Regions from separate parts of the Priestia sp. HNGD-A6 genome, predicted to be linked through region 2. Evidence: predicted binding sites of a transcription regulator. Region 2 holds the regulator's gene; each other region holds the start of a gene.
The links. The regulator LexA, encoded in region 2, represses DNA repair genes until DNA is damaged. The targets are predictions, from matches to a motif close to CGAACATATGTTCG.

Region 1: SCI76_RS26620 (Y-family DNA polymerase) is a predicted target of LexA. The motif match lies at 2,758-2,771, and genes of this name have one in related genera.
Region 3: SCI76_RS03730 (YolD-like family protein) is a predicted target of LexA. The motif match lies at 4,392-4,405, and genes of this name have one in related genera.

Annotation. Positions count from the first base shown of each region.
Region 1 is NZ_CP138622.1:4,909-13,027, forward strand. Features, by position in the region: gene SCI76_RS26610 (carboxymuconolactone decarboxylase family protein) at 1-208, shown strand, start outside; gene SCI76_RS26615 (aldo/keto reductase) at 291-1,271, shown strand; gene SCI76_RS26620 (Y-family DNA polymerase) at 1,445-2,710, opposite strand; gene SCI76_RS26625 (NACHT domain-containing protein) at 3,213-6,290, shown strand; gene SCI76_RS26630 (ATP-dependent nuclease) at 6,690-8,119, shown strand, end outside.
Region 2 is NZ_CP138621.1:3,934,203-3,942,321, forward strand. Features, by position in the region: gene SCI76_RS20065 (APC family permease) at 1-517, shown strand, start outside; gene SCI76_RS20070 (cation diffusion facilitator family transporter) at 627-1,604, shown strand; gene SCI76_RS20075 (glycosyltransferase family 2 protein) at 1,644-2,621, opposite strand; gene SCI76_RS20080 (GtrA family protein) at 2,618-3,010, opposite strand; gene SCI76_RS20085 (glycosyltransferase family 39 protein) at 3,031-4,536, opposite strand; gene SCI76_RS20090 (hypothetical protein) at 4,815-5,015, shown strand; gene SCI76_RS20095 (hypothetical protein) at 5,083-6,528, opposite strand; gene lexA (transcriptional repressor LexA) at 6,738-7,355, opposite strand; gene yneA (cell division suppressor protein YneA) at 7,502-7,831, shown strand; gene SCI76_RS20110 (recombinase family protein) at 7,885-8,119, shown strand, end outside.
Region 3 is NZ_CP138621.1:718,301-726,419, forward strand. Features, by position in the region: gene SCI76_RS03710 (PTS fructose transporter subunit IIABC) at 1-1,687, opposite strand, end outside; gene pfkB (1-phosphofructokinase) at 1,700-2,614, opposite strand; gene SCI76_RS03720 (DeoR/GlpR family DNA-binding transcription regulator) at 2,611-3,363, opposite strand; gene SCI76_RS03725 (hypothetical protein) at 3,746-3,886, opposite strand; gene SCI76_RS03730 (YolD-like family protein) at 4,008-4,361, opposite strand; gene SCI76_RS03735 (YitT family protein) at 4,610-5,449, shown strand; gene SCI76_RS03740 (ABC transporter permease) at 5,481-6,215, opposite strand; gene SCI76_RS03745 (ABC transporter permease) at 6,216-6,923, opposite strand; gene SCI76_RS03750 (ABC transporter ATP-binding protein) at 6,898-7,833, opposite strand; gene SCI76_RS03755 (ATP-binding protein) at 7,919-8,119, opposite strand, start outside.

The DNA of each region.
Region 1 (8,119 bases), on a different replicon from region 2:
GAAAACACGAGAGCTATTAACGCTCTGTATTATAAGTGCGTTAGGCGGTGCTGAAGGTCAAGTGAAAGCACATGTGCAGGGTAACATAAATGTGGGCAATGATAAGGAAACATTAATCACTGCTATCACTCACTGTCTACCATATGTGGGCTTTCCGAGAACACTTAACACATTAGCATGTATCAATGAAATTATTTCTGAAAATTAAGAAATCTTTCTGAAAAAAATTCTTACCGTTAAGTTTTTTTAAAAAAAGTGTATGACTCATTAGAAAAGTAGGGGGAAATTAAATGAAATATGTAAAACTTGGTAATACAGGCTTAGATGTATCTCGACTTTGTCTTGGATGTATGGGTTTTGGAGACGCCAACAAATGGCTTCACCAATGGGTACTTAATGAAGAGGACTCCCGCCTTGTTATAAAAAAAGCCCTGGACTTAGGGATTAATTTTTTTGATACAGCAAATGTATACTCACTGGGTACAAGTGAGAAATATCTTGGACGAGCTCTTAAGGATTATGCTAATCGTGATGAAGTTGTCATAGCAACTAAAGTACACGGACAAATGCATAAAGGTCCAAACGGCTCTGGTCTTTCCCGAAAAGCAATAATGAGTGAAATCGATAAAAGTCTTAAGAGACTAGAAACTGATTATGTAGATCTTTATATCATCCATCGGTGGGATTATGATACCCCTATTGAGGAAACGATGGAAGCATTACATGACGTAGTGAAAGCTGGAAAAGCAAGATACATTGGTGCTTCTGCCATGTACGCTTGGCAGTTCCAAAAGGCATTACACGTGGCTGAAAAAAATGGTTGGACTAAGTTTGTGTCCATGCAGAACCATTTAAATCTAATATACCGTGAAGAGGAACGAGAAATGTTACCTCTTTGTAAGGAAGAGAAAATTGGTATCACTCCATATAGCCCTCTTGCATCAGGAAGATTAACACGTGACTGGTCAGTAACAACACATCGTTCCGAGACAGATCAAGTCCAAAAATCTAAATACGATGCGACTGCGGATGCAGATCGATTGGTTGTAGAACGAGTAGCATCTATTGCAGAAAAACATGGTATTCCTCGTACACACATTGCACTTGCCTGGTTACTACAGAAAGAACCAGTAACAGCTCCTATAATTGGTGCTACGAAAACATCACATCTTGAAAATGCAGTAGGTTCTTTATCGGTTAAGCTAACACCTGAAGAAATTGCGTTTCTTGAAGAGCCATATGTACCACATCCAATAGTTGGTCATAACTAAATGTTTTGCTGATAAATAGGAGGAAATCCAATCTTCTGTAATGGTAAGGTTGGGTTTTTCCTTACTTTAACCTTTAATTCCGTCTCCTAATATTTATTTCTATGAATACTATAGATACTGCATATTTTTATTATTGTTTCTTTCATTCCTCTATGTTCCATCTTTTTTCCTGCTTAAGCTTTATGGCCACCCATAAGGTAATTTCGGTAACGAGCTGTCGAATGAGGAAGGTGACTAGATGCACGTAGTACGCTATTCTTTCCATAACGTAACCGAATGTCATCAATCGTTTTGGCAAGAGCATAGGCTCTTTCACGCTGATTGATATCCTCAAATAAGCTCATTTGCTCTTCTTCTTGAATGCTAGTGTTTGATAAGGAGATACCGATGGAGCGAATCGGCATGCCACTATCATAGATATGTAAAATGGTTAAACAGTAGGGAAAGATATCTTCGCTTAAGTTCGAAGCTCTCCCCATTTTCTTTTGTCTGGAGAAGCCTCCACCTGTTTGTTTGCTGTAGCCAATGGATAAATGGATCGTTTGAGCCACCACTTGATGCATCCGTAAGCGAAAGCACACATCATCTAACAGCTCTAACAGCAATAACTCCACTTCTTTTCGGTTTGTATAATCACGGAATAGAATTTGACTCTTTCCAAAGGAACGAGAGCTAGTAATGTACACATCAGAAATGCGACTGTAATCAATGCCATTCGCATGTTGGTGCAACTCTTCGCCTAGTATGCCAAATTCCTTTTGTAACATCTCTTTTGAAGAAAGAGCGAGTTCCTTTATGGAGTGAATGCCCAAACGATTTAAGCGCCTTTCCGTAGCAGACGAGATTCCCCAGAAATCCTTCATCGGATGAATGGACCACAACTTAAAGGGAATATCCTCATATCGCCAATACGCAACTCCTGTTGGGCTATTCTTTGCCTCATGATCTAAGCTCACCTTCGCCAGTAAGAGATTGGGACCGATACCTGCGGTAGCTGTCAGCCGTGTCTTGCGATAAATCTCGTTGATGATTTTATGGGCCAGTTCTTCTGGTGTTTGAGCGAATAAATGTAACGAAGCTGTTGCATCAATAAATAACTCATCAATGCTATACGCATGAAAGTCTTCTGGAGCCACATACTGTAACACCAAACTTGAAATATAGTTTGAAGCCTTAATATATCTCTCCATAGATGGATTCACCACATGGATATCTTTCCTTTTAGGAATGTCGAAAAGACGACTTCCTGTTTTGATCCCTTCTTTCTTCAATAAAGGTGTGGCAGCCAGCACAACCGATCCTGACCTTTTGATATCTCCTACCACCGCAAGCCTTGTTTTCAACGGATTTAACCCCCGTATGACAGAGGAAACCGATGCAAAAAAAGATTTCATGTCGATACAAATAATGATTCTGTTTGGTAGCTGCCCATCATCCATTAAAAGAACTCCTTAAATTAAAGAACGTGTGTTCTGTATATTATATGCGAACACACGTTCTTTAATCAATAAAAACTCTAAAGTTTTCCCGATTATTGTTACTTATAGCTTTTAATATAGGGTGATTAAAATGAAATAAATTCTTTTGATTAAGTTTGTAGTTTTTATAACTTTTATTGAAGAAAAATTCGTGTGGAGGAAAGCAAATCATAGAGCTTAAATATTATCATTAGCAGAAAATAGTTTTAATTCATTAACTTTTGTGAAGTTTTTAGCAGAATTATGAGAGATAGCGTGAATATAATCTACTATCTTTAATATTTATTCCTAATTTATACCCTGGTAACCTTCTACCAATGTCACGCATACAATCATATATATATGGTATAATATAACTAGATTAATGTAATAGATAGGTAGTTGAACAACTATTTAGATGGGGTTTATGTAAGGATTGTTCACTTAAATAATTAAGCAATATAATACAACAGGAGTGGATGGATTGTTAAAAGTAGATACTAAAGAAATAATAAATGAAATAAAAGAAATTACTAAAATAAAAAAATATCAAATGCAAGGAGTCTATCCTCTGCAAGATTTGGATCATAGGGCTTTTGAATTGCTACTCTACCAGCTTGCAGATCAGTTTAAGAGTCAGGGTTCTTTTTTAAGTTTAAATTATGATAATTGTGGATTAATGGCGGGTACTCGTGAAAAAGGAAGAGATATTGTGTTATCCGAAAACTCATCTGTTGTAGGAGTAATACAATGTAAAAGGTATCAAAAAAATCTAACGAAGAAACAGTTATTCAAAGAAATAATTAAATTCTTATGTCATTACATAGAAGATAAATCACTTATTCCTGATATAAATAAGTTTACCTATGCGTTTGCAGTAGCGAAAGGTTTTTCTAATGATGCAATAGATTTTATACATAACAGGAAGACTATACTTAATGAAAATCTAGAAGATTATATCAAAAATTGTCTTGAAGAAAATAAAACGATTAAAATCAAAATGACAAGTTCTTTAAAACAAGAGATAAGTAAGCTTCTAATGTTGCTTAATATTAAACTTTTACTCCCAACTGATATAACTAATCTGATAAGTCAAAAAGGTGTTGTCCGTGATCAGTTTTTTGAAATTGAAAAGGTAATTGATCGTAAAACATTTGAAGAAATTATACATGGGGAAAATTTAAATGTAGAAAAGTTTTTTGCTGACTATGGTAAGGCAATCATTAACAATCATTCTAGGATAAATTTTTTCGGTTTGGCTTTACCAAGGAAACCCAGAGAAGTACAATTATACTCTTTATTTGTAGAACCCAAATTAAAAATAAGAAATGATATTGAGAAACAATCGTTCTTTAATAAGGAAATAGAGAGTATATACCTTGAAAACAATCATGAGCTGTTTCATATTTGGCAAGCTAAAAAATTAATAGTATCAAAAAGAATGATAAAGCAACATAACAAAATACCTGTAGAAAAGTTCGAGAAAGCTATATTAGAGTTAGCAGCCAGAATCAACAACGTTTCTACTGGCACAATTGATACTCCTGGAGAACCATATAGAAGTATATCTTTTAGGGAATTATTTAATGATGTTGGCAAAAAAAATATGGTGATTTTAGGTAAGCCCGGGGCAGGTAAATCCTCTCTGATTAAATACACTCTGTGCAAGTTCATTGATAAAGATGACCGTATATTTGAAAACACTGAAATATATGAGAAAATTCCTTTCAGAATTGAATTAAATAAGTACAATAAAGCAAAAATGCAACATTCTTATGGTCTCATAGAGTATCTTGCCAATACTTTAGAAAGAGATTATCAGCTACATTACGTTAGTAAAAAATCTTTGATTGACTTATTTAATAAGTATAAAACAATTATATTCTTCGATGGTCTAGATGAAATTCTAGACGTTCACGAGAGAATTGAAGTTAGAAACGATATAGAGAATTTCTTAGCGAATAATATTAATGTATTTGGGTTAGTGACAAGTAGATACGAGTCGTACGAAGAGGTATATTTTAAAAAATCGAACTTCAAAGTATTGGAAGTATCTGACTTCAGTAATAGTCAAATTAATGCCTATGTTAATAAATGGTACTCTTTAGAAGAGGATGAAGAAGCTCAGAGAAAAAAAGAAATAAAAGAATTTTTAGAAGAGCTAAAAAAAATTGAAGATGAGCTAAAGACAAATCCTCTACTTTTAACGTTAATTCTTATTCTATATAGAAATGAACTTGAGTTGCCTACTTCAAAGCTCGAACTATATGAAAGTTGCACCAAAACCTTAGTAGAAACCCGTGATATTAAAGAGAAAAAAATGAATTTGGCTTTACAAATTTCGAATAAAATTGCTACTTTTTCTTCTTTAGGCTATTGGCAATATACTAATATGGACTCTAATCATCAAAATATCACCTATGAGCTTTCTCAAAAACACATTAAGGATTATTTAATTAAAAAAGGCGAGTTTGAATTTGAAGATGAGGCTTATGAAGCAGCAGATGAGTTTTTAGAATTTGCAAAAGTTAGATCTATCTATGTGGAAAATGCATTTACTCATAAAACTTTTCTTGAATATTTTACTGCTAACTATATATACACCAATACGCATGCTAAATCTAATTTTTTTGAAAGAGACAATATAATATCTAAGTATATGGGGAAATCTTCTTGGAAAGTAGTATTAGAACTTTTAATATGTAGAATTGATAAAGAACAATCAGATTTTGAGGTTATTGATTCCATTGTTTTTAAACATTTAAATGAACCTAAAGGATTAATCTTCTTCTTGCAAATTTTAAAGTATTTAAGAAATGTTAGTCCTAAAATGATTGAGGAAATTTTCAAGAAGGCTCTCAGTTACCTTATTCTTAATTATGAAACTGTTCCATTTAACGAGGTTAAGCAGATAAATTATTACTTAATTAATTTATTTAAAATAGAAAGATTTATTAAGAAAAAGAATTCAGTACTTGAACAAACGCTAGAAGAATTAAAAGAAGAAGAAGATTACAAGTATTATTATTTATTTATTCTAGAAAACGGAATTTCATTTGATTTTCTAAATAATAAAAATAAACTTAATGAGATTGTAGATAAAGACCCTTTACTCTTTATATTGTTTAATTCTCATGGTCTCCTAACAGAAGAAGAATATTATAAACTTATGAAAATATTTTTGAGCAAATTCGGAAATTATAACACATTAAAAACGTATAAACCTAGTTTTGGCAATACTATTTTTAATGGCCAGCAAGATTTTAACTGGATACTTACTGGGTTATTATCGCAAAAAAAATACGGTAGTTTCATTAAAAATGTTAATAACTTATTAAATGTAGGTATTAGCTATAAGCAGATAAAGAAGGCTATATATAATCATTCAGGTGAAATAGCAATTAGTCAGGTTGAGTTAGAAAGTTTTTTGAAACAAAAAAACAGTGAGCCTATAAGACAAATTATTCTAAACTGTTTAAGGCATTACTATAATGTTAATATTAACGACAAAAAATTAAACTCTCATCCTTTTTATAAGGGAGTAGTAAAGAAGCAAGATTAACTATTATAAATAGTTGATAACGACTTTAGGTTAGAACAACTCATTGGTAAAATTAGAGATGATATTTAAAAGAAGTAAGATAGAGATGAAGGAATTAGATTATTTAAAATCCCTTCAAATTTTCATCAAAATAAGAAGTTATAATAAAGAAGGTACAAAGCTCTATACTTTGTACCCTCTTTACTTTCTAAAGCTTTATTAATTAAATCATTTAAACAATTAAAATATCATAAATGAATTTAAAATGCCTATTATTCTAATAAGATGAATAGTACAATAATCACACTTTAAATGGTAACATTTATATTATACGGGCATAAATTCAAGAAATGAAAAAATAATAAGAAGCAAATTAAATCCATTATATGGAAATCAACATAAAGGAGATTACTTTAATTTATGAAAATAGAGTGGATAAGAATCAAAGGATTTAGAAATTTTGATGATGAGACAATTAATTTTGCAAATCAAACTTTAGTCATCGGAGCAAACGATGTAGGAAAAACTAATTTAATATATGCTTTACGCCTCCTGTTTGACCGCAGTTTAAGCGATAGGGATTTAGACTTGCTTAATAGTGATTATAACGTGTATACAAACGTAGATTCTATTGAAGTTACAGTAAAGCTTGTTGACGTGAGAGAAGATTGTTTAATAACTGTATTTAAGGGTGATTTGAATAAAGAAACAGTATATATTCAATATAAAAATTCAAAAAATGGCGAGTACAGTATCCTTTCAGGTGCCTCAGAGGAAGAATTAGAGGTGAAGAATTCACGCTTTTACATTAAACGATTAAATATGGAGTATGTGAATACAAACCGTAATTTAGATTCCTTTATGAAACGAGAAAAAAATCAAATTCTTGAGGATGCAAAATTACAATTAACGAAACAACAAACATACGCGGATGAGAAATCTATACTTAAAATTAAAAGAGGTTTAGGAGTTGTAAACAAAAGAGTTGACCGTTTAAATTATATTCAGCAATCCTTAAGTAAAGTAAATAATGAGTTAAGTTCACTCGCTATACATAATGAAAAACAAGAATTAAGCTTTAAAAATGCTAATTCAGACGCTACAAGAATGTTAGATAACCTTGATCTAAGCTATAATACCCAAGATGGCCCCTTAACTCTAGGTGGGGATGGGAGAAATAACCAAATATTCTTAGCGACATGGATTTCTAAGCAAAAAAATATAAAGTCTTTAGAAAAAGTAACATTCTATGCAATAGAAGAGCCAGAGGCACACTTACATCCCCAGCAACAACGAAAACTTTCTAGTTATTTGTTAGAGAAATTTGAAGAACAAGTTTTTATAACCACGCATTCTCCGCATATTGCATCAGAGTTTAAACCAGATAGAATTGTTAAATTATATACTAAAAAGAAATCTACCAAGGCAGCAAAAGGTGGATGTAGTGAAGAAATAAAGATTGAATTTGATGACTTTGGTTATAGATTAGATGCAATTACATCAGACATATTTTTCGTTAATGCAGTATTTTTAGTAGAAGGCCCTTCGGAAAAATTATTTTATACTGCATTAGCTAAACAATTAAATATTGATTTAGATAGATTGAACGTGTCAATCATATCTGTAAATGGTGTCGGATTTAAGCCCTATATAAAGATTTGCTTAGCATTGGATATTCCTTTTGTACTGAGAACAGATAATGATATTTTTAACAAAACAAAAAAAATTAATGATACAGATGTTGAATTATCTTTTCAAGGCGGTATATCTCGTGTTATGGGAATATATAAAGAACTTTTACAAATAGAGGAAAATGGAGAATTGATTACGTATTGGAAAGAACATGAATT
Region 2 (8,119 bases):
CGTTTTCTTACCGGTTATCGTTTATATTTTTCATCGCATTCATACGCACTATGAAGCGGTAGGAGAGCAGCTTCGTATTAAGCAAGGAGAAAAGATTGGAAAGCTTGAAGGAAGTGTGGTCATTGTTCCTGTAGCAGGAATGACAAAGGTAGTGGAAAATTCATTGAACTATGCAAGAACGATTGGTGATACCGTTATTGCGGTGCACGTTGCTTTTGACCGAGAAAGCGAAAAGAGAATGGAAGAGAAGTGGGAAAAGTGGCAGCCTGATATTCGTATTGTTACGTTTCACTCTCAATACCGCAGTCTTGTGCGTCCGCTGTTTCGATTCATCGATATGGCTGAAGAAAAAGCCCGGGAAAATAATATGGCTATTACGGTTGTTATTCCGCAGTTCATCACGAAAAAAAGCTGGCAAAACATCCTTCATAATCAGTCCAGTCTGCTGTTAAAAGCACATTTGCTTTACCGTAAAAACGTAATCGTTACAACGGTACCTTATCGTTTTAAAAAATAATGAAACATGACTAAAAACCTCCAACTTATATGTTGGAGGTTTTTAATTTTTAAATTCACATACACTAACCATAATTGAATCTCATCAAAGGCACAAACGGAGGGATTGCATGAGTGAATTAATTAAGTTATTGCGAAAAGGAAATAAATCGGCCATGATGGCCGCTATAGTTAATACCATTATATCCATTATTAAAGGGATTGCTTTTGCTTTAACGGGAAATGTAGCGATGTTTGCTGAAACGATGCACAGCTTAGGAGACGCAGCAAATCAGTTCTTTGTTTTTATAGGTTCAGCATTAAGCAAAAAAGCTCCGACCAAACGATTTCCAAACGGATTTGGACGATTGGTTAATCTCGTTTTATTAGGGGCGGTTCTTGTAGTAGGAATTATGGCATTTGAAACGATTAAAGAAGGGTATCATCATATTCTTCATCCGACGAAGTCTTCAGGCTTTATTTTAAATATTGCAGTACTTGGCATCTCGGTATTACTTGAGATGTTTGTCCTCTTTAAGGCAATGAAAGAAATTTTGCACGATGTCGGAATGAATACTGCAGAGGTCAATGTTTTTACGCAAAGCTTTGTTCATCTAAAGAAAGCAAAGCCAGCAACTAAGCTTGTTTTTATGGAAGATCTGGTAGCCACTGGAGGAGGCGTATTGGCTTTAATCGCCGTTTTTATTTCGCGATTTACGCCTTTTCATCAAGCTGAAGGAATTGCTTCTATGCTAATTGGTCTTATGATGTTTTTTGTAGTAGGACGAGTATTTTTAGATAACGCTGCCGGAGCGCTTGGTGAAGCAGATAAAGAAATGGAAATGAAAATTGGTGCCATTGTTATGCAAGATGTACAAGTGCGTGATATTCAAACGTTAATGGTGATGAAAGAAGGAGAAGAGCTTCACGTTGAATTAAAAGTAGAAATTGATCCTTCTTTAACAGTAGCAGAAGCGGATGATATTAAAGATCGTCTGGAAAATCGTATTTTACAGGAAAAAGGAATAACGGATGTCATTATTGAATTTGATGAAGATGATGGAATTCCTGACTGGGTGACAAGCGATTTACAGCTTCAAAAAGAATAAAAAACAAGGAAGAAAACAGTTGTTTTCTTCCTTGTTTTTTTAGCTATATACTTTTTCACGCACGTTTTGAGAATCTGTTGAAGCCGCAGAAAAGTTAATAGTTTCACGTACAACGTAAATAGGTCTATTTTTACTTTCATCGTAAATTCTTGCGATGTATTGTCCCACTAGACCTAAACCAAGTAGCTGAATACCGCTAAAGAAAGTGATAGCTACCATAATCGAAGTCCAGCCAGGCTGAATATTTTCACCTATCAGCCAAACAACAATCGAATAACTTAAAACGAGAAGTGATACAAAAACTGATAACAAGCCAATAACCATTACTAAACGTAAAGGTTTCGTTGAAAACCCAATAATTCCATCTGAAGCAAACTTGATCATCTTTTTTAAAGGATATTTTGTTTCACCAGCAAAACGCTCATCGCGCTCATATTCTACATATGTTTGCCTGAAGCCGATCCAAGACATCATTCCTCTTACGAAACGATTGCGTTCAGTCATTTTTTTGAATACGTCCGCAACTTTTCGGTCGATAATACGAAAATCTCCCGTGTCTTTTGGGATTTCAATATCGGACATATAATTTAAAAAGCGATAAAAATACTTAGCCGTTGTCAATTTAAAAAAGGTCTCTCCGCTTCGCTTCTTGCGCTTTGCGTATACAATTTCATAGCCTTGCTGCCATTTAGCAATTAATTCAGGAATCATTTCAGGCGGATCCTGTAAGTCAGCATCAATAATTACGATAGCATCACCTTGAGCATAGTCAATACCTGCTGTGACGGCAGTTTGGTGCCCGAAATTACGGGCAAAATCAATAATTTTTACGTTAGAATCCATAGCTGCTACGTCCTTTAAGATTTCAATTGTTCGGTCTGTACTGCCGTCATTGACGAAAATGAATTCATAGTTAATGTGATTTTCATGCATGACGGAAAGCAAGCGATTATAGCATTCATTAGCTACTTCTTCTTCAAAATACATAGGTACCACGATTGAAATTAGTTCTTTCATGCTTTACCTCCTATCGAGTGATTGTTTGTGTGCTTAAACGTCCATATTTTATTAAGAAAAAAATTAAAAAACATTCCTATACAAGTAGACAACAGTTGTCCAATTATCGGATTAGCAGGTGTATAGTGTACAAGAAGGAATAAGCAAGATGTATTAATTGCTAAAGTAATAAGGTTTACGATGAAAAATTGAGCTAACATCCATTTATGTACAGTTGCTTGAAACACCCACGATTTGTTCCAATAGTAGCTGTTTATGACGCCAATGAAATAGGATAGTACGTTAGCCAATATATAATTCATATCAAAATGAATGAGTGCTAAGTAACTGATAATAGTGAGCAGGGTATTCATTATACCTACGAATCCGAATTTCAGGAATTTTATCACGGTTGCATAATCCCTTCCATTTAATTTATCTCTTCACATTTTGCCTGTGGCTTATTTTTAGTAAACCGTACTAGTAAATAAGATAGAATCACTGAAATACCAAACCCTTCGAGCAGCATAAAGCTTGGAAAAATAAAGAATCGATAGCGAGTTTGAATTTCAATAAGCAAGTGAATAAGAACGTATCCTATGATTAGTAATAAAAACAGTGTATACGGATATTTATCCTGCTTCTTCAGGAATAAACATATAAGTCCAATAATGGAAATAATAGTAGTTGAAACGTAAATGATTCTTTCATAACTTTGAGCAGCACTAATTAATTTCTCTTTATTAAAAGGTACATCTTCTTGAGGAGTTAATGAAATACTCCAAAATGTAGATGCATCCGTTCCTCCCCACATATTCAGGAATTTAATGTGAAAGAGATCTAAAAGCTGCTCTTTATCTGCTACTCGCTCTTTAATTACTTCTTTTTCTGCTTCAGCTCGTTTTTCTCCAATTGGCATACCCATAAAACGACTAGCATCCTCTGAAGAATAAGAACCGCTTGTTTCATAATTAAAGCCAATAACGAATTTCCATAAAGGATCTCTGTTACTTAAAGGATATTTAGAAATACCGCTCGCTACAAAAGAGTAGTTGATCAGCGCATTTGCAATAAAAAAAGTAGCCAGTACGCCTACGAGGTTTTTTCCTATTTTCTTTCGACGAGTTTTTAACTCAGCAGCATCCTTCGCTTTAATGTAAGGTTGAAGAATTTGCAAGATGAAATAAATGAAAACAGCAACGATAATAATGGGTCCCAGAGGGCGCATTAAATTTCCTAACGACAATAGAAGACCAATATAAAGCCAGCTAAACTTGTTATGAGCAAATCTTTTTATAATAAGGTAAAAAGCTGCATAAAATAAAAAAGTAGCTAAATGCTGATTGGTTAACACTGAGCTGTAGAGAATGTTCGGAATGTAGAACGCATATAGGAAAGCTGCCATTCTCCCAGCAAGTTCGTTAAATACTTTAGCGCCAATTAGATAAATAAAAATAACGGTTCCAGTAGAATAAAAAATATTTAACAATTTTAATGTGAAAATGCTATCTCCAAAACAGCGAATAACAATAGATTCATAGAATGAAAAGCCTAGCTGATATACCCATGTAGTGAAATAAACGCTTTGGTTAAATTCATAATTTCCCTTTGCGATATTACGTGCGGCATCTAACATGACAAGAAAGTCAGATTTTACAGGTGTTTGAACAGAAAGCATCCATGCTAATCGAACACCTAAGGTCAAAACAATCAGTGAAATAAAAAAAACAGTTTTGTTCATGTATCTACTTGCAATAGCTATTAGAAAAATGACAAGGAAAGTGATACATATTCCTTCAATAATAAATGAATTACTTAAAGCCAAGCCTTTTAAGTCCAATGAATTTGTCATCGCACTATAACTGCCCCATAGAGACCATGTAAGAATCATGACACATAAAAGAATCAGGCTTTTGGATAAAAATGAGTTAAGCATATTACCTCCTGCAAATTATTTCAAAGATAAGGTACAAAATTCCTACCCTATGATACCATATTTTATTATTTTGTATATATTTTTCTTATAGAGTATAATATTAGATTGTTCTGAAATTACAACAGCGGCACAACGTGTAATAAAAGGTTCAGCGGAGTAGACAGTGATTTAGTAATAGATAAAAGAGGTTGAAAAAAAAGGATTTTAGTCGAAGGGAAAAACGAACCATTAATCATCATGTTTGATGGTTCGTTTTTTATGGTGAACGTAGGTTTCATTTGTTTAGTTCTTTCCAGCAGTTGATTGGAGGGCAAGACGAAGACTCCTGCGGGAAAAGCGGAAGGGGTGAGACCCCGCAGGAGCGCAAGCGACGAGGAGGCTCACCGGCCGCCCGCGGAAAGCGAAGTCTTGCACGGAAATCAACAGAGGTGTCACAAGCAATCCCTGCTAGCTTATTTATTTCATTTGTTTCCCTTTAGACTCGCTTGATTTAGTTATGTCTCAATCTCTTCTTTTTTATCATGTGTTTTCTGATGGGAACAGCTTTTATGTTTTAAATCGATCTTTTAATAAATTCCATAGGGAACTCACTCCGAGACTAATGCTGATCAGAATTCCTGATAAAGCTACTATTAAAGCGATATATTCAAAGATAGAAAACTGCTTCATACTATCCCAATTGATGTTTCCCTTTAGCTTGCTAATAACTAAATTCATTCCGTAAATACCGGAAAGAACGGTATAAATCGTTAAAATTAATAATAAGTAATTGTGACGCTTGGCCGCGATTTTCTCTTGATTTTGATACAAAGTACCAAGGGTTTCTTTGACTTCTTGATAAAGAGAATTGATGTGGAAGATTTTTTTAAAGAGCTCAGAAAACTCTTGACCTTCCGTGCGAGAGCTAATTTCTAAAAATAAATATTTACCTGAAAATACAGTAATAGAGCGAATTAGTCGCTCGATGCCCTCTGAATTTTTATGAAACGTGAGCTGAGAATACTCATAGGATAGTTTTAGCAACACGATTTTATAGAAAAAATGCAAAAATAAATTATAGTAATGCTGGCCAAATAGATGATTCATCAAAAGCTGATCCGTTTTAGAGTCTGTCGATTTAGAAATACACGAAAACACATGGTCTGTTATAACGTAATAGGTTTCAGGAGCCCATCTGGAATACACGTGTTTGGTATTATACGTTTTAATATACTCATGGTTGTGTGCAGAGATAAACGGTTTCCCGTCAGGCGTATAGCTATTTAGCTGCCCAGTACGAAATAAAGTTGTGGAGTTAATTTCTTGCTCTTGATTTACCGTTACATAACTTAATACAAACATCCGTTCATCGATAAAATAAGGAAGACTCCCGACGTGCTGTTCACGCGTCGCTTCTTTTTTAATGTGTTCGTTCAAAAATGGCGCGAGCTGTGAAAAAATATAATCCTGTACTTTGCTATAGCGATGATGTTCATAGGTAATGGTGGATCCATGCTCTTCAGCAAGCTTCGGTTCTAATACACGAAAATGATTCATGAATTCTAAAATGTCATCATAGGTGTAATGATTATGACTCATCTCAGTGCGAATGGTCATGACGCCAATTTCAAAAGGACATAAAAAAACATCCACAGACAGCACGTTGCTAGACACGGTGGTGGAGGAAGTTTGTAGCGTAACGGTATGGTCTATTTTTTTTGAAAATCGAAGCAAGCCTTCTTTTTCGCACGAATCAGGAAATAGAATACATTCAATGTAAGGAAGAAAATATTGATCCAAGCTATCATGAGATACGTAATACTGTTCTCCGTAGTATTCTTTTTCTACATGTTTGTTTTGAATGGAAAAAAACTCAAACATATTTGCTTCTAGTGCATGAACAAGCTGCTCTTTATTTTTTCGATCAAAGGAAAAAGGAAAAAGAAACATGTTCATTGCTTTGGTAGGCATAATAGTTTGAAATGGTTCTGTTTTCCTTGGTGTATTGGTCATAAACTACATCCTTCTTATAGTCGGTTGTATTTTTTTTGAGAGTCGAAAAAATGCAGACAGAAAGTAAAAGGTAAAACAGGCTTTATAAAAACCGCTCTACCTGCCTGTAATGATTCGACGTATCATTTATAATATGCCAATTTTTTTAGAAAACAAACGTAAAAAACCAACTAACATCATGATTAGTTGGTTTTACATACAGTGTGTAATTAGTGAATCGTGCGATATACACCAGTGACTTTTCCTAAAATCGTTACGTGGCGAAGAATAATAGGCGCCATCGTTGAATTTTCAGGCTGTAAACGAACGAAATTTTCTTCTTTAAAGAAACGTTTTACCGTTGCTTCGTTGTCCTCGGTCATAGCGACCACAATATCTCCGTTATTAGCAGTTTGCTGCTGACGTACGATTACCATATCGCCATCTAGAATACCTGCTTCAATCATACTTTCTCCCATAATTTCAAGCATAAATACATGATCATCTGGAGAAACGAATTTATCTGGAAGAGGGAAATATTCTTCCACATTTTCAACGGCTGTTATAGGAAGACCCGCTGTTACTTTACCGATAACAGGAACATTAATGACATTGCTTTTAGGGATGTTTACTTCGTCTAGTTGAAGAACTTCGATTGCTCTTGGTTTTGTTGGATCTCTGCGAATTAACCCTTTGCTTTCTAAACGAGCTAAATGCCCGTGTACAGTGGAGCTAGAGGCTAATCCCACCGCTTCCCCAATCTCACGAACAGAAGGCGGATAACCTTTTAATTTTACTTCGTGCTTAATAAAATCTAGTATGTCTTGTTGACGTTTTGATAGCTTCATATTTTTCACCTCGATTTTAGCTATTCTTTAGGTGAATTATACCACGTGATGTGTCAATATACAAACATAAGTTCGAAGAATTCCATTGACAGAAACAAATGTTCTCAATAAAATAAGAACATATATTCTGATAGGGGGATCATAATATGCACCAATTCTTACATTCTATGAAACATTACGCTATTTTTTTTGCAGTTATCGCTGCACTTACATATGTATTGACGCTGGTTTTAGGAGCGGATAAAGTAGATTTAGACAAATATTCAACGGTTACTATTACAAAAGGAGATACGCTTTGGGACTTGTCCAACAAGTATCATAATCACCATCATTTGACCACCAATGAATTTGTCAAATGGGTTGAAGACGTCAATGATCTAAACTCAGACACTGCCCAGTCTTTATCTCCTGGAGATAAATTATATATTCCTGTTTTAAAAAAAGAGTTACATAATCAAGTGGCAATTGAACAGTAGTGTGTAACGGCCGTTCCTGAATATTGTTAGAAGCCGAAAAGGTCGTGATAAAAGTGGACGCCATTATTTATTGCCGTGTAAGTACGGATAAAAAAACCCAAGAAACATCTTTACAGCGCCAGCAAGAAGAATTAAAAAAGCTTGCTGATCTTCACCATCTAAACGTAAAAAAAGTCGTAATGGAAAAAGCAAGCGGATATGACGTAGACAGAGAGGGTATATTGGATGTTCTTCATACAATGAAAGAAGAAAAAATATCTGTGCTGCTCATTCAAGACGAAACGCGAT
Region 3 (8,119 bases), 1.9 Mb from region 2:
TAACCGATGCGGGAATAACACGGCCTGGGTCAGCTGCTGCGAATGGAATCGCACCTTCTGTGATAAATGAAAGACCCATTACATAACACGTTTTACCTGTTTCACGCTCTTGGCGAGTAAATTTGTTTTTGAACAAAGTTGTCGCAATAGCCATACCTAGTGGCGGAACCATACCGCCTGCCATAATCGCTGCGTGTGGAGCATAGTTTCCAGCATCAATCATTGCGATACCAAATGTAAAGGCTGCCTTATTAATAGGACCACCCATATCAATAGCCATCATACCGCCTAAGATAATACCTAATAATACTAAGTTACCCGTGCCAAATCCACTTAACCAGTGCGTTAACCCTTTGTTAATTGCACTAACTGGCTCATTTACAACATAAAGCATAATCAATCCTGAGATAAAAATCCCAAATAGCGGATAAAGAAGAACTGGCTTAATTCCATCAAGAGCTTGCGGCAGGACGCTGAACAATTTCTTTAATCCCACTACTACATAACCCGCTAAGAAACCAGCGATTAAACCACCTAAGAAACCGCCTCCGCCAGAAGCTGCTAAAAGACCTGCAACCATACCAGGAGCTAAACCAGGACGATCAGCAATACTCATTGCAATGAACCCTGCTAGTACCGGTACTAGTAAAAAGAATGCATTATCTCCGCCAATTGTTTTTAGCGCCGCTGCAAACGCATTGTACGTTGGATCTTTCGGTTCTGCTGAGTGAATACCAAACATAAATGAAATGGCGATTAAGATCCCGCCCCCTACAACAAACGGAAGCATTGCTGATACACCGCTCATTAGGTGTTTGTAAAACCCTGTACGCTCTGATCCTTTACTTTCTCCGCCTTCTTTGCTGCCACCGCCGCCGCTGTATACAGGAGCGTCTCCCTTTAACGCGCGGTTAATTAATTCTTCGGGCTTACGAATTCCTTCAGCTACTGGAACTTGAATAACTTTTTTACCTGCAAAACGTTCCATTTCTACTTGCTTGTCCGCTGCAACAATAATAGCGGTAGCGTTTTCAATTTCTTCCTTCGTCAACGCGTTTTTAACACCGCTGGAACCATTTGTTTCAACTTTGAGCGTCACGTTCATGTCTTTCGCTTTTGCTTTTAGGCTATCCGCTGCCATATACGTGTGGGCAATTCCCGTTGGACAAGCCGTTACAGCAAGCACTAATTGATCTGAAGCTGTATCCACTTCTTCTTCCGGCGCTTCATTTTCAGTTTCTTTATCATCAATTGCTTTAATGACTTCATCAATTGATGATGCTGTTAGCAACGTTTTTCGGAACGATTCGTCCATTAATAACGTAGACAAACGAGATAATGTTTCTAAGTGAGCATTATTCGCGCCTTCACTCGCTGCAATCATGAAGAATAAATGTGCAGGCTGTCCGTCTAATGATTCATAATCAATACCTTCTGTTGAGCGTCCAAATGCAATGGCCGGTGTTTTTACGGAGCTTGTTTTTGCATGCGGAATGGCAATGCCTTCCCCAATTCCCGTTGTACTTTGAGATTCACGATTTAAAATTGCCTCTTTATAGCCAGCTCGGTCGCTTAAGCGACCAGCTTCGTCTAATTTTCCAACTAACTCATCAATAACATCAGCTTTTGACGTGCTTTTTAAATCAAGAATGATTGTATCTTTTTTTAATAGTTCTGTAATTCTCATTCTCGGTTCCCCCTACTCTACCTTTGTGATTGACACTTGTTCACGAAGCGTCTTTACATCTTCTGCTGTACATAATTCAAGTGAGAATGCTGTGGCACTTCCTGAAGCAACTCCTGTTTGAAAGGCTTCTAATAAATCCCCTTGCTTTACATAAGAAGCAATAAATCCAGCTACAAGTGAATCGCCAGCTCCAACAGAATTCTTCACTGTTCCTTTAGGGACTGTGGCACTGTAGACACCGCTTTCGTTAATAAGAAGTGCTCCATCGCCTGCCATGGATACAACGACGTTTTGCGCTCCTTGTTCCACAAGTTTTTTACCGTATACTAGCGCATCTTCTGCACTGTTTACTTCTACATCAAACAATTCTGCAAGTTCATGATGATTTGGTTTGATAAAAAACGGCTTGTGAGACACGACGTCTAGCAAGGTTTTTCCACTTGCATCTACTACTACTTTTACTCCGTTCGCTGCTGCTAGTTCCGTTAACGTTTCATACACAGAACTTGGAAGCGTTTTCGGTATACTTCCTGCCAATACGAAGATATCGCCTTCAGTCATTTGCTTTACTTGAGTCAATAAAGACTGAAGCGCTTCGTCTGTAATAGCAGGTCCCTGACCGTTAATTTCTGTTTCTTTTTCCGTTTTTAACTTTACGTTAATGCGGGTATCTCCATCAACTCTTGTAAAAGCTGTTTCAATATTCTCCGCTTTTAAGTAGTCTTCGATATAGGTTCCTGTAAAGCCGGCTACAAAACCGAGAGCTTTATTATCAACATCTAATCGCTTTAAAACGCGAGAGACGTTAATGCCTTTCCCTCCTGGAAACTTGGCTTCATTCGTTGTGCGGTTAAGTCCGCCTTCTTCGAATGCTGAAACATGTACTACGTAATCAACGGATGGGTTCAACGTACATGTATAAATCATGATTTCACAACCTTTATGTCTGTTTTGTTTGCATACTGTATAAGTACATCACTAGGTACGTCATTTGTTATAATTTTTGCTTCATGTAAATCGGCTATTTTCGCAAAACTTGTTTCAAAAAACTTAGTAGAATCTGATAAAATATAAGATTCTCTAGAAAGCTTCATTGCCGTTTGCTTAATCAATGCTTCTTCTGGATCAGGAGTTGTATATCCATATTGATGATGAATCCCATTCGCTCCCATAAAGCACTTATCAAAACGATACTGCTCAAGACTTAAAAGAGCTCCATTGCCGATTAAAGCGCCCGTTTTATGTTTAACAGATCCTCCAATTAAATAGAGGGTGATACCTTGTTCTAGCATCGGGTTTAAATGCATTAAACCATTTGTCACGACAACTACATCTTTTTGCTTCAAAAAAGGAATCATTTCATACGTTGTAGTTCCTGCATCTAAAAAAATACAGTCACCTTCATTTATAATGGAAGCCGCATACTCTGCAATGTTTCGTTTATCTTGAATATTTTTAGCAGATTTTTCGATAACGCTCAGTTCGATTCGTTTACTGCGAATAAGCGAAGCGCCACCGTGAACACGTTTGAGCATTTGCTCTTCTTCTAGTTGACTTAAGTCTCTTCTAATTGTGGATTCCGAAGCGCCTGTAACTTCGATAAACTCTTGCACTTTTACAAGTTCTTTCTCTTTTAAAAGTTTTAAGATTAGTTGATGTCTCTCCGGCGTTAACATGTTCTAGCTCCTTTTTCAAAAAAGCGTTTTCATTTATTTCATGTACTTACTTTATCACGGTTTACATTCAAAATCAATCATAAAAAATCAAAAACATTCATTTTTTTAATTACAAAATAAAGTTTTTTGAACGAACAATTAGATTTGCATTTGTTTTGATAATAGTTTATACAAAAGGAAATAAGCTGGTAATTCAATAATTTGTCTACTTTTCTCATTATATGTAAAGGTTTTCTTGCAACTAATTAGCTTTGACTGTTTTTGACTATTTCTTGACCGATTTAATTTCTCTTGACTGAATTATGTTTAGCTTGTCCTGTTTTAATGAGAGCCTATACATCAAAAAAGTTGTCCACCTTTTTGGACAACTCAAAGTGACCCATCATTTAAATAAAAACAGAAGCATATATAATATAGAAGCAAGGGCAGAAGAAATAGCCAAACTTGAGATAAACCGAACGAGTCTTTTCTTAATGAACTGCGTTAATTCAATTTCTCTTACTTGAGTTTTTTCATTTTGCATACAATATCCCTTCTTTAATCAAAATTTCCTAGTAGCTAAAAGTGACTACTCGCAGAATATGCTTTTATGTATTGTATGCAAGCGTTAAAAAAAAGATACAAATTCAACAAAAAAGCTACTCTTAGCTAGAGTAGCTTTCATCTTTCCATACATCTGCTTCAATTACTGCATCCGCTCGAATCGAATATGTATAACAAGGCCCTGTCACCATCAGCGTATTCGACTGCAGAGAAACTTTATCGATTGTCACTCGTTCATATCTTTGAATATGTCCTGCTTCATAGACGTGAAGGGTTACTGGATGATGCTCCGAGTAACTGTTCATAATGACATTTTCAATATGCTCAATCTTTTCTTTTTTCAACCCTAAAGACTGCTTATGCGCCTCGGGACTGTACATTTTCTTCATTTTCTCTAAATGCTCAGGCATTACTAACTTCGCATACTGTTTTAATTCATCTTGATACACGTTCATTCTCCCCCTTGACTCTTGCTTCTATTTTACCGAACGAACATTCTCATTGCAAAACTTTTTAATCAAAATAAAAGCAAACAATTCATTTTTTCATACTCCATAAAAACTGTCAAAAGATTTTATGTTGATAGCAGAAATTGATTTTTTAAAAAATAATAATATCCCATCTTTAATTCAGCCTCTAGAGTTGGTATAATACATTGTCATGACTGTGTTTTCGGAGTTTTTGATGATTGGAGGTAACGTTCATGATCAATAAAATAAAAGAAATTATCCTCATTATTCTAGGAAGCCTCATTTTCGCACTGGCCATTAATTATTTTGCTATTCCAAATGAATTAGCAGAAGGCGGCGTAACCGGTGTAACAATGATTACCTATTATATACTAGGCTGGTCTCCTGGTATCACAAACTTTATATTAAACGGTTTGCTGGTACTGATCGGATACAAATTGCTTCACAAACGTGTGATTGCTTACACAATTATATGTATTATTTTCACATCTCTATTCCTACATATAACTGAAGGACTGGGAAATCCTCTTGACGATACGCTACTGGGGGCTATTTTTGCTGGTATTTTAGCCGGTGTAGGACTCGGGCTTGTGTTTAGAGGTGGCGGAACTTCCGGAGGCTCGGCAGTTATCGCCCGCTTAGCTAATCAATATCTAGACTGGAATATTAGCAAAACGATGCTAGCAATTGATTTATTAGTTGTAGCAAGCGCCTATTTTGTCATCGGTGGAGAAAAGACGATGTACACGGTTATTTCTCTTTATATCGGAACAAAGGTGCTTGATTATATTATTGAAGGACTCAACCCCCGCAAAGCAATCACTATTATTTCACACCGTTCAGCTGAAGTAGCCGAACAAGTTAACAAAAAGATGCAGCGAGGCGTCACTGTCTTTTCTGCTCATGGAAGCTATACAAAAGAAGCAAAAGACGTATTGTACGTAGTTGTGAACAAACAAGAACTATTAGAGTTAAAGCGCATTATTCATAAAGTCGATGAACAGGCTTTTGTGGTTGTCCACGATGTGCGAGACGTCTTTGGAGTAGGTTTTACTATTCCAAAAGCCAGCTAAAAACCCGCTGTAAAAAAGCGGGTTTTTTCTATTATATATGTTTGCGCTGAAAATACAGTAAACCTGCTACTCCAAAAAGCAGAAAGCTGCTTATAACAACCACTAAGAAATTCTGTGTAGTCAGCATCAACCCCCATGATGCTTTTCCAGTTACACCTAACATTCCATACATTGGCTGAGTCCATGGGTACCAGGGGCCAAATCGTTCAGAATTAGCAACTAATAAATTCGGTAGTGTTAAGATGACGTTGACTGTCAAAGATGCTCCAAAGCTAGAACATGCCATTGACACAGCTAGCATAAACGCAAGAATGGGCAACACCGCAACCCATCCGCCTAGCATATTTCCAGCTATCATCTTTAATGGCACAGCGCTCGGATAGTCTTTTAACATGCTAACTCCTAATAAAACAACCAATACAAGCACTTGAAGAATCCCCATGAAAGCTGCTGCTGTAATCAATTTTGCTCCGTATACCGATGTCCTTGTCACAGGAAGATATAATAATTGCTTCCATCCTCCCGCTTCGTGTTCATACCGACAGATGAAGGATGTTACTAATCCGCCAATTAACGGATAAAACAGCAATCCGTGAACATTGGCAATCAAGGCATCTGCCATTGCCCATTTCATTCTCCCGCTTGGCATTGCCTGATCACCTACAAAAAGGATAATAGCGATTAGAATAGGACTCACAAAAAGGTACGTCCAGGCTTTTGTTTTAAACAATTTAAACGATTCTATCCTACATAATTGCAAAAACATTTAGGCCACATCCTTTTTGATAAAGTGCAAGGCGCCTGCAGCATATAGGAAAATACCGATAATTACACCTGCTATTATGTACATATTCCGATAGTCAGAAAACGCTAGCATTGGCCATTGCCAGAAAAACCAGCTCGGCAATTCTCTCATACCACTCATCGTCACACTCATCACAATACCTAGTGCAAGAGAGCGGCCTTGATTTTTAAAAAGCATAGATAACCATATTTGAATAGCTACAAATGGAATGGCAGAAAAAAACGGATAAAAGGTATACACGAAAAGATTTTTCCAAGAAGACGGAAAACCAAATCCTAACCACCAGCCTAACCCAATTATACCGATTAATAGAACAGCAGAAGCGATAAGTAGCATAAACATAACTACTACAAATTTTGCTGTATAAACACTCAGTCTGCTCACAGGTAAGCTCAGCAGCTGCTTCCATGAGCTTCTATGATATTCAATATGTGCTACATTTGAAGCAAGAATCGTTCCTCCCAGTAAAAAAGCTATTGGAAGCGTGATGTTTAGTTCATGTAAAAGACCTTCCCACACATTCGGATTTTGCTGAATTAAATATTCATATCGAACGCTATAATCAACTAGAGTTAAGCCAATTACACCCGCTGGACCTAAAAATAGTAAAAACCAGAGCCATTTTCTTTTTAACTTTATACACTCAGCCTGCAGTATTTTTGTGAACATATCTATTCTCCTCGCTTGTCAGCTTTAAAAAGATATCTTCTAATGATTTCGATTTTTCTTCAACTCGGTAGATTGAGACATTTTCTTGCACAAGCTGATAAACAAGATGTGCCACTTGCTCATGATCAATATAATCTAAAAGAAGACTATGTTTATCGATAGTAGGTACAAACCCGTTTGCTAATAGTATTGTTTTAGCCTTTTCTATCTCTCCTGTTGTAAATGCCACTTGATGCTTAGCTTTTTTGCGAAGCGATTCAATCGAGCCATTAAATAGCATCTTTCCTTTTGTAATAATACCTACTTGAGTCGCTAAATGGTCGATTTCATAGAGTAAATGACTTGAAATCAATACGGTAACTCCGTTTTCCCCTGGCATTTCTTTAATTAATGAACGAATTTCTTGAATTCCTGCAGGATCCAGTCCGTTGGTTGGTTCGTCTAAGATTAATAAACGAGGATTTCCAAGGAGTGCAGAAGCAATACCAAGCCGCTGTTTCATTCCAAGAGAAAAGCCTTTGACTAGGCGATTTGCTTCTTTTGTTAATTTTACAATATTTAGTACTTCATCCACTCTGTTTTTAGATACACCTAGTATTTTACGAAGTACCTCTAAATTTTCTCTTGCAGTTAAATGCGCATAATAGGAAGGGCTCTCTACAAGTGAACCTATCTTTTTTAAGGCTTGAATATGCTGCCTGTGATTTTTTATTCTTTCTCCAAACAGCTCAATTTCCCCGCTCGTTGGCTTCATTAGCCCGAGCAACATTCGGATCGTTGTCGTCTTCCCTGCTCCATTAGGCCCTAAAAACCCGTAGATTTCTCCTTCTTTAATGGATAAATTCACTTCATCTACAGCTTCTGCTCCTTTAAATACTTTTATCAGCTGAGTCGTTTTAACAATTTCCACTTTTATCACCTCTCCTTTACTATAAACAGCCAAAGTTAAGAGGACGGAAAAGAAAGGTTAAAATTCGTTTAAAAAAGCGAGTGAATTAATCACTCGCTTTGTACACAATTTGAATATCCGTTCCATGTTTTGTAGAATGAATTGACCACGTTAACTCCATTTCTTTAATCATCGCATCCACAATCGCTAGACCTACACCGTTTTGCTTCGTATGGCTATTCTTTTTAAAGCCTGACCCTTTATCAGAAATGGTGAGAGAAGATAAATCATGCTCTTGAACAAGACG